DNA from 3 places in the Gottfriedia acidiceleris genome. Region 2 is predicted to be linked to each of the others. Evidence: a T-box and tRNA genes for the amino acid it is inferred to sense, from the RefSeq annotation. Region 2 holds a T-box; the other regions hold tRNA genes.

Region 1 (3,264 bases), 1.6 Mb from region 2:
TCCCATTAGTTAGCGGCGGACGGGTGAGTAACACGTGGGCAACCTACCTGTAAGACTGGGATAACTTCGGGAAACCGGAGCTAATACCGGATGACATAAAGGAACTCCTGTTCCTTTATTGAAAGATGGCTTCGGCTATCACTTACAGATGGGCCCGCGGCGCATTAGCTAGTTGGTGAGGTAACGGCTCACCAAGGCGACGATGCGTAGCCGACCTGAGAGGGTGATCGGCCACACTGGGACTGAGACACGGCCCAGACTCCTACGGGAGGCAGCAGTAGGGAATCTTCCGCAATGGACGAAAGTCTGACGGAGCAACGCCGCGTGAGCGATGAAGGCCTTCGGGTCGTAAAGCTCTGTTGTTAGGGAAGAATAAGTGCTAGTTGAATAAGCTGGCACCTTGACGGTACCTAACCAGAAAGCCACGGCTAACTACGTGCCAGCAGCCGCGGTAATACGTAGGTGGCAAGCGTTGTCCGGAATTATTGGGCGTAAAGCGCGCGCAGGCGGTTTCTTAAGTCTGATGTGAAAGCCCCCGGCTCAACCGGGGAGGGTCATTGGAAACTGGGAAACTTGAGTGCAGAAGAGGAAAGTGGAATTCCAAGTGTAGCGGTGAAATGCGTAGAGATTTGGAGGAACACCAGTGGCGAAGGCGACTTTCTGGTCTGTAACTGACGCTGAGGCGCGAAAGCGTGGGGAGCAAACAGGATTAGATACCCTGGTAGTCCACGCTGTAAACGATGAGTGCTAAGTGTTAGAGGGTTTCCGCCCTTTAGTGCTGAAGTTAACGCATTAAGCACTCCGCCTGGGGAGTACGGTCGCAAGACTGAAACTCAAAGGAATTGACGGGGGCCCGCACAAGTGGTGGAGCATGTGGTTTAATTCGAAGCAACGCGAAGAACCTTACCAGGTCTTGACATCCTCTGACAACCCTAGAGATAGGGCTTTCCCTTCGGGGACAGAGTGACAGGTGGTGCATGGTTGTCGTCAGCTCGTGTCGTGAGATGTTGGGTTAAGTCCCGCAACGAGCGCAACCCTTGATCTTAGTTGCCAGCATTTAGTTGGGCACTCTAAGGTGACTGCCGGTGAAAAACCGGAGGAAGGTGGGGATGACGTCAAATCATCATGCCCCTTATGACCTGGGCTACACACGTGCTACAATGGATAGTACAAAGGGTTGCAAGACCGCGAGGTGGAGCTAATCCCATAAAACTATTCTCAGTTCGGATTGTAGGCTGCAACTCGCCTACATGAAGCCGGAATCACTAGTAATCGCGGATCAGCATGCCGCGGTGAATACGTTCCCGGGCCTTGTACACACCGCCCGTCACACCACGAGAGTTTGTAACACCCGAAGTCGGTGGGGTAACCTTTTAGGGGCCAGCCGCCTAAGGTGGGACAGATGATTGGGGTGAAGTCGTAACAAGGTAGCCGTATCGGAAGGTGCGGCTGGATCACCTCCTTTCTATGGAGACATCATGAACCGATGGTTCATGTATGAAATGTTTCTTCATTGTTTTGTTTAGTTTTGAAGGATTATCCTTCTATTATAGATATGGGCCTATAGCTCAGCTGGTTAGAGCGCACGCCTGATAAGCGTGAGGTCGATGGTTCGAGTCCATTTAGGCCCACCATATCTTTTGTAATATCATAATGGGGCCTTAGCTCAGCTGGGAGAGCGCCTGCCTTGCACGCAGGAGGTCAGCGGTTCGATCCCGCTAGGCTCCACCATTTTTTTTATTTTGTACCTTGAAAACTAGATAATGTCATTCATTAAACTGCGTAAGTTTAATTCAATTAGTTTTAAAATTAGTTAAGTTAGAAAGGGCGCACGGTGGATGCCTTGGCACTAGGAGTCGATGAAGGACGGGACTAACACCGATATGCTTCGGGGAGCTGTAAGTAAGCTTTGATCCGGAGATTTCCGAATGGGGAAACCCACTACTCGTAATGGAGTAGTATCTTTACCTGAATACATAGGGTACTGAGGACAGACCCAGGGAACTGAAACATCTAAGTACCTGGAGGAATAGAAAGCAATAGCGATTTCCTGAGTAGCGGCGAGCGAAACGGAAGATAGCCCAAACCAAGAGGCTTGCCTCTTGGGGTTGTAGGACACTCTATACGGAGTTACAAAGGAACGGGGTAAATGAAGCGACCTGGAAAGGTCCGTCAAAGAAGGTAAAAACCCTGTAGTTGAAACCTCGTTCCCTCTTGAGTGGATCCTGAGTACGGCGGAACACGTGAAATTCCGTCGGAATCTGGGAGGACCATCTCCCAAGGCTAAATACTACCTAGTGACCGATAGTGAACCAGTACCGTGAGGGAAAGGTGAAAAGCACCCCGGAAGGGGAGTGAAAGAGAACCTGAAACCGTGTGCTTACAAATAGTCAGAGCTCGTTAACGAGTGATGGCGTGCCTTTTGTAGAATGAACCGGCGAGTTACGATCCCGTGCAAGGTTAAGTTGAAGAGACGGAGCCGCAGCGAAAGCGAGTCTGAATAGGGCGATATAGTACGTGGTCGTAGACCCGAAACCGAGTGATCTACCCATGTCCAGGATGAAGTTCAGGTAACACTGAATGGAGGTCCGAACCCACGCACGTTGAAAAGTGCGGGGATGAGGTGTGGGTAGCGGAGAAATTCCAATCGAACTCGGAGATAGCTGGTTCTCCCCGAAATAGCTTTAGGGCTAGCCTTATGTGTTAGAGTCTTGGAGGTAGAGCACTGATTGGACTAGGGGCCCCCAACGGGTTACCGAATTCAGTCAAACTCCGAATGCCAATGACTTATCCATAGGAGTCAGACTACGAGTGATAAGATCCGTGGTCAAGAGGGAAACAGCCCAGACCGCCAGCTAAGGTCCCAAAGTATACGTTAAGTGGAAAAGGATGTGGAGTTGCTTAGACAACCAGGATGTTGGCTTAGAAGCAGCCACCATTTAAAGAGTGCGTAATAGCTCACTGGTCGAGTGACTCTGCGCCGAAAATGTAACGGGGCTAAACGTATCACCGAAGCTGCGGATTGATACCGTATGGTATCAGTGGTAGGGGAGCGTTCTAAGGGCGTTGAAGCTAGATCGTAAGGACTGGTGGAGCGCTTAGAAGTGAGAATGCCGGTATGAGTAGCGAAAGACGGGTGAGAATCCCGTCCACCGTATGCCTAAGGTTTCCTGGGGAAGGCTCGTCCTCCCAGGGTTAGTCAGGACCTAAGCCGAGGCCGAAAGGCGTAGGCGATGGACAACAGGTTGATATTCCTGTACCACC
Region 2 (3,264 bases):
GTTGAACGCTATTCTATTAAGTTGACAGATTTTCTTGATTTAAGAGAACAAATGATTATGCAATCAATTATCGGTCATCAAGGAGATTGTTTTGTCGCTTTTTTTGGTGGTCGTGAGGATTGTGAACGAAAGCGTGCAATTATTTATCCGAGTTTTTATACACCAGTTGAAGAGGATTATTCTTTGGTTGCATTTGACTTAGTTTATGCAACTAAATTTCACACTTTATCACATCGGCAAGTATTGGGAACATTAATGTCTTTAGGAATCACAAGAGGGAAATTTGGTGATATTCTAATTAAAAATGATACGATCCAAGTTATTGTTGCTGATGAAATAGCAAGTTTTGTAGAAAGTAACTTAAATTCTGTAGGAAAATCGCCAATTAAATTAAAGAGAATTTCATTTAAGGAATTGATTGAATCAGATGATATTTGGCAATCTAATAATGGCACTGTATCATCACTAAGATTAGATGTCTTATTGAGTGAATTCTATAATATTTCGAGACAAAAAGCTCAAAGCTTAATTAAAGCCGAACACGTTAAAGTAAATCAGCGAGTTATTGATTCTACTTCGTTTTTATGTGAAGAAGGAGATTTATTCTCTGTCAAAGGTTTTGGTAGAGGAATGTTAATGTCAATTGATGGCTTATCAAAAAAAGATAAATGGCGGATTAACTACGGTGTTAAAAAATAGTCAGAAATTGTAGAAGGAAAAACGTAGAAACTGTCGAAAATTTATTATAACCTATAAATAAAGAAAAAACATACATGGAGGTGGCTTAATTGCCTTTAACACCACTTGATATTCATAATAAAGAATTTGGTAAAAGTTTTCGTGGCTATGACGAAGATGAAGTTAATGAGTTTTTAGATCAAGTCATTAAAGATTATGAATTAGTTATTCGTGAGAAGAAACAATTAGAAGAACAAATTCTTGATATGAAAGAAAGATTAAAGCATTTTTCTACTATAGAAGAAACTTTAAATAAGTCAATTTTGATTGCGCAAGAAGCTGCTGAAGATGTAAAAGGTAGTGCCCAAAAAGAAGCTAAATTGATCATTAAAGAAGCGGAGAAAAATGCTGATCGTATTATCAATGAAGCTTTAATTAAATCTAGAAAAGTTACAATGGAATTTGAAGAGCTTAAGAAGCAATCGAAAGTTTTCCGCACTCGTTTAAGAATGGCTATTGAAACACAATTAGAAATGTTGGGTCATGAAGATTGGGATCATATTTTAGAAGATAAAGAAACAGAAGAAATCGCAAACTAGTCGTATAAGCCTTGACGATTTGTAAAGTTTTACATATAATTTATTAGATATTAATAGTAAATCGGTGACAGGGAAGAGTACTTCTATAAAACTAAGTAGCGAGTCAAGGATAGTGTAAGCTTGATATAGAAAATAGAAGGAAAATCACCCTAGAGTGCTTTTCTGAAAAAGAGTAAGAAAAGACGTTCCATTCACGTTACGAATGCTAAGTGGACAATGATTTAATGAAATTTATTGTCAATTAGGGTGGTACCACGGGAAACCTTTCTCGTCCCTTTTTTGGGGATGAGGAAGGTTTTTTGCGTCTTATACGATTTATTATACATAATAGACAACTCCACTAATAAAAGGCTTGTAAGATGGATACAATGCGTTAATGTGGAATTTAAAAATGTAAAGTAAGCTTGCATGGACTTGCCTAAAACGGCTAGCTTTAGATCAATCAAGTTAAAAAATGGAGGAAAGCAAATGGAGTACAAAGATACGTTACTTATGCCAAAAACTGAATTTCCTATGAGAGGAAATTTACCTCAACGTGAGCCACAAATTCAAGAAGAGTGGAACAAAAAAGATATTTATGCAACTGTTCAAAAACATAACGAAGGAAAACCGTCATTTATCTTACATGATGGACCACCTTATGCAAATGGTGACCTTCATATGGGACATGCACTTAATAAAGTATTAAAGGATTTCATTGTACGTTTTTATAATATGAATGGATACCGTTCTCCTTACGTTCCAGGTTGGGATACTCACGGTTTACCTATTGAACAAGCATTAGCAAATAAAAAAGTAAATCGTAAAGAAATGTCAGTTGCAGAATTCCGTAAACTATGTGAAGAATATGCTTACGAGCAAGTAGAGCGTCAAAAAGAACAATTTAAACGTTTAGGAATTTTAGGTGATTGGGACCGACCATATATCACACTTGAAAAAGAATATGAAGCTGAACAAATTAAAGTGTTCGGTAAAATGGCTACTAATGGTTTAATCTATAAAGGTCTTAAACCAGTATATTGGTCTCCATCAAGTGAATCTGCACTTGCAGAAGCGGAAATCGAATACCAAGATAAGCGTTCAGCATCAATCTATGTTGCATTTGCAGTTGAAAATGGGAAAAATGTTCTAAACGGTGGAGAGAAATTCATTATTTGGACAACAACTCCATGGACAATCCCAGCTAACTTAGCTGTATGTTTACATCCTGATTTAAGCTATGATTTAGTATCTGTAAATGGTGACAAGTTCGTAGTTGCTAGTGAGTTAAGAGAATCTGTAGCAAAAGAACTAGGTTGGGAAGATGCAGTAGTTGAAAAGACTTTTAATGGTTCTGAACTTGAAGGAATCATTTGTAAGCATCCATTGTATGATCGCAACTCAGTCGTTATTTTAGGTGATCATGTAACAACTGACGCTGGAACAGGTTGTGTTCATACTGCCCCAGGTCATGGTGAAGATGATTTCCGTGTAGGTCAACAATATGGATTAGACGTGCTTTGTCCAGTAGATGAAAAAGGTGTTCTAACAAAAGAAGCACCTGGATTTGAAGGTTTATTCTATGATGAAGCTAATAAAGAAATTACTAAAGCATTAGAAGAAAAAGGTGCTTTATTAAAATTACAATTTATCACACACTCTTATCCACATGATTGGAGAACGAAAAAGCCAATTATCTTCCGTGCAACTGCACAATGGTTTGCATCGATTGAAGCAATTCGAGATCAATTAATGCAAGCTGTTCAAGATACTAAGTGGTTCCCAGCTTGGGGAGAAACTCGTCTATTTAACATGGTTCGTGATCGTGGAGATTGGTGTATTTCACGTCAACGTGTATGGGGAGTTCCAATCCCAGTATTTTATGCTGAAGACGGAGAAGCAATTATCACTGAGGAAACGATTGAACATGTTTCGAACTTATTTAAAGAGCATGGTTCAAATATTTGGTTTGAAAAAGAAGCGAAAGAATTATTACCAGAAGGATTTA
Region 3 (3,264 bases), 1.6 Mb from region 2:
AATAAGTGCTAGTTGAATAAGCTGGCACCTTGACGGTACCTAACCAGAAAGCCACGGCTAACTACGTGCCAGCAGCCGCGGTAATACGTAGGTGGCAAGCGTTGTCCGGAATTATTGGGCGTAAAGCGCGCGCAGGCGGTTTCTTAAGTCTGATGTGAAAGCCCCCGGCTCAACCGGGGAGGGTCATTGGAAACTGGGAAACTTGAGTGCAGAAGAGGAAAGTGGAATTCCAAGTGTAGCGGTGAAATGCGTAGAGATTTGGAGGAACACCAGTGGCGAAGGCGACTTTCTGGTCTGTAACTGACGCTGAGGCGCGAAAGCGTGGGGAGCAAACAGGATTAGATACCCTGGTAGTCCACGCTGTAAACGATGAGTGCTAAGTGTTAGAGGGTTTCCGCCCTTTAGTGCTGAAGTTAACGCATTAAGCACTCCGCCTGGGGAGTACGGTCGCAAGACTGAAACTCAAAGGAATTGACGGGGGCCCGCACAAGTGGTGGAGCATGTGGTTTAATTCGAAGCAACGCGAAGAACCTTACCAGGTCTTGACATCCTCTGACAACCCTAGAGATAGGGCTTTCCCTTCGGGGACAGAGTGACAGGTGGTGCATGGTTGTCGTCAGCTCGTGTCGTGAGATGTTGGGTTAAGTCCCGCAACGAGCGCAACCCTTGATCTTAGTTGCCAGCATTTAGTTGGGCACTCTAAGGTGACTGCCGGTGACAAACCGGAGGAAGGTGGGGATGACGTCAAATCATCATGCCCCTTATGACCTGGGCTACACACGTGCTACAATGGATAGTACAAAGGGTTGCAAGACCGCGAGGTGGAGCTAATCCCATAAAACTATTCTCAGTTCGGATTGTAGGCTGCAACTCGCCTACATGAAGCCGGAATCACTAGTAATCGCGGATCAGCATGCCGCGGTGAATACGTTCCCGGGCCTTGTACACACCGCCCGTCACACCACGAGAGTTTGTAACACCCGAAGTCGGTGGGGTAACCTTTTAGGGGCCAGCCGCCTAAGGTGGGACAGATGATTGGGGTGAAGTCGTAACAAGGTAGCCGTATCGGAAGGTGCGGCTGGATCACCTCCTTTCTATGGAGACATCATGAACCGATGGTTCATGTATGAAATGTTTCTTCATTGTTTTGTTTAGTTTTGAAGGATTATCCTTCTATTATAGATATGGGCCTATAGCTCAGCTGGTTAGAGCGCACGCCTGATAAGCGTGAGGTCGATGGTTCGAGTCCATTTAGGCCCACCATATCTTTTGTAATATCATAATGGGGCCTTAGCTCAGCTGGGAGAGCGCCTGCCTTGCACGCAGGAGGTCAGCGGTTCGATCCCGCTAGGCTCCACCATTTTTTTATTTTGTACCTTGAAAACTAGATAATGTCATTCATTAAACTGCGTAAGTTTAATTCAATTAGTTTTAAAATTAGTTAAGTTAGAAAGGGCGCACGGTGGATGCCTTGGCACTAGGAGTCGATGAAGGACGGGACTAACACCGATATGCTTCGGGGAGCTGTAAGTAAGCTTTGATCCGGAGATTTCCGAATGGGGAAACCCACTACTCGTAATGGAGTAGTATCTTTACCTGAATACATAGGGTACTGAGGACAGACCCAGGGAACTGAAACATCTAAGTACCTGGAGGAATAGAAAGCAATAGCGATTTCCTGAGTAGCGGCGAGCGAAACGGAAGATAGCCCAAACCAAGAGGCTTGCCTCTTGGGGTTGTAGGACACTCTATACGGAGTTACAAAGGAACGGGGTAAATGAAGCGACCTGGAAAGGTCCGTCAAAGAAGGTAAAAACCCTGTAGTTGAAACCTCGTTCCCTCTTGAGTGGATCCTGAGTACGGCGGAACACGTGAAATTCCGTCGGAATCTGGGAGGACCATCTCCCAAGGCTAAATACTACCTAGTGACCGATAGTGAACCAGTACCGTGAGGGAAAGGTGAAAAGCACCCCGGAAGGGGAGTGAAAGAGAACCTGAAACCGTGTGCTTACAAATAGTCAGAGCTCGTTAACGAGTGATGGCGTGCCTTTTGTAGAATGAACCGGCGAGTTACGATCCCGTGCAAGGTTAAGTTGAAGAGACGGAGCCGCAGCGAAAGCGAGTCTGAATAGGGCGATATAGTACGTGGTCGTAGACCCGAAACCGAGTGATCTACCCATGTCCAGGATGAAGTTCAGGTAACACTGAATGGAGGTCCGAACCCACGCACGTTGAAAAGTGCGGGGATGAGGTGTGGGTAGCGGAGAAATTCCAATCGAACTCGGAGATAGCTGGTTCTCCCCGAAATAGCTTTAGGGCTAGCCTTATGTGTTAGAGTCTTGGAGGTAGAGCACTGATTGGACTAGGGGCCCCCAACGGGTTACCGAATTCAGTCAAACTCCGAATGCCAATGACTTATCCATAGGAGTCAGACTACGAGTGATAAGATCCGTGGTCAAGAGGGAAACAGCCCAGACCGCCAGCTAAGGTCCCAAAGTATACGTTAAGTGGAAAAGGATGTGGAGTTGCTTAGACAACCAGGATGTTGGCTTAGAAGCAGCCACCATTTAAAGAGTGCGTAATAGCTCACTGGTCGAGTGACTCTGCGCCGAAAATGTAACGGGGCTAAACGTATCACCGAAGCTGCGGATTGATACCGTATGGTATCAGTGGTAGGGGAGCGTTCTAAGGGCGTTGAAGCTAGATCGTAAGGACTGGTGGAGCGCTTAGAAGTGAGAATGCCGGTATGAGTAGCGAAAGACGGGTGAGAATCCCGTCCACCGTATGCCTAAGGTTTCCTGGGGAAGGCTCGTCCTCCCAGGGTTAGTCAGGACCTAAGCCGAGGCCGAAAGGCGTAGGCGATGGACAACAGGTTGATATTCCTGTACCACCTCATTTCCGTTTGAGCGATGGAGGGACGCAGAAAGATAGGGTAAGCGCGCTGCTGGATATGCGCGTCCAAGCAATTAGGCTGATGTGTAGGCAAATCCGCACATCATAAGGCTGAGTTGTGATGGCGAGGGAAATATAGTACCGAAGTTCCTGATTCTACGCTGCCAAGAAAAGCTTCTAGCGAGGAAATAGGTGCCTGTACCGCAAACCGACACAGGTAGGCGAGGAGAGAATCCTAAGGTGAGCGAGAGAACTATGGTTAAGGAACTCGGCAAAATGACCCCGTAACTTCGGGAGAAGGGGTGCTCTTTTGGGTGTATGCCCGGGAGAGCCGCAGTGAAAAGGCCCAAGCGACTGTTTAGCAAAAACACA

Evidence for each region. The T-box of region 2 lies ahead of ileS (isoleucine--tRNA ligase). A T-box ahead of a tRNA ligase gene usually reads a tRNA of that ligase, here a tRNA-Ile.
Region 1: it has a tRNA-Ile gene. The T-box ahead of ileS (isoleucine--tRNA ligase) is inferred to sense a tRNA for this amino acid. The anticodon was not compared.
Region 3: it has a tRNA-Ile gene. The T-box ahead of ileS (isoleucine--tRNA ligase) is inferred to sense a tRNA for this amino acid. The anticodon was not compared.

Annotation. Positions count from the first base shown of each region.
Region 1 covers NZ_CP096034.1:37,460-40,723, forward strand. Annotated here, with positions in the region: rRNA gene MY490_RS00170 (16S ribosomal RNA) at 1-1,465, shown strand, start outside; tRNA gene MY490_RS00175 (tRNA-Ile) at 1,558-1,634, shown strand; tRNA gene MY490_RS00180 (tRNA-Ala) at 1,656-1,731, shown strand; rRNA gene MY490_RS00185 (23S ribosomal RNA) at 1,812-3,264, shown strand, end outside.
Region 2 covers NZ_CP096034.1:3,173,327-3,176,590, reverse strand. Annotated here, with positions in the region: gene MY490_RS15070 (YlmH family RNA-binding protein) at 1-699, shown strand, start outside; gene MY490_RS15065 (DivIVA domain-containing protein) at 789-1,277, shown strand; T-box leader at 1,333-1,556, shown strand; gene ileS (isoleucine--tRNA ligase) at 1,746-3,264, shown strand, end outside.
Region 3 covers NZ_CP096034.1:101,019-104,282, forward strand. Annotated here, with positions in the region: rRNA gene MY490_RS00530 (16S ribosomal RNA) at 1-1,094, shown strand, start outside; tRNA gene MY490_RS00535 (tRNA-Ile) at 1,187-1,263, shown strand; tRNA gene MY490_RS00540 (tRNA-Ala) at 1,285-1,360, shown strand; rRNA gene MY490_RS00545 (23S ribosomal RNA) at 1,440-3,264, shown strand, end outside.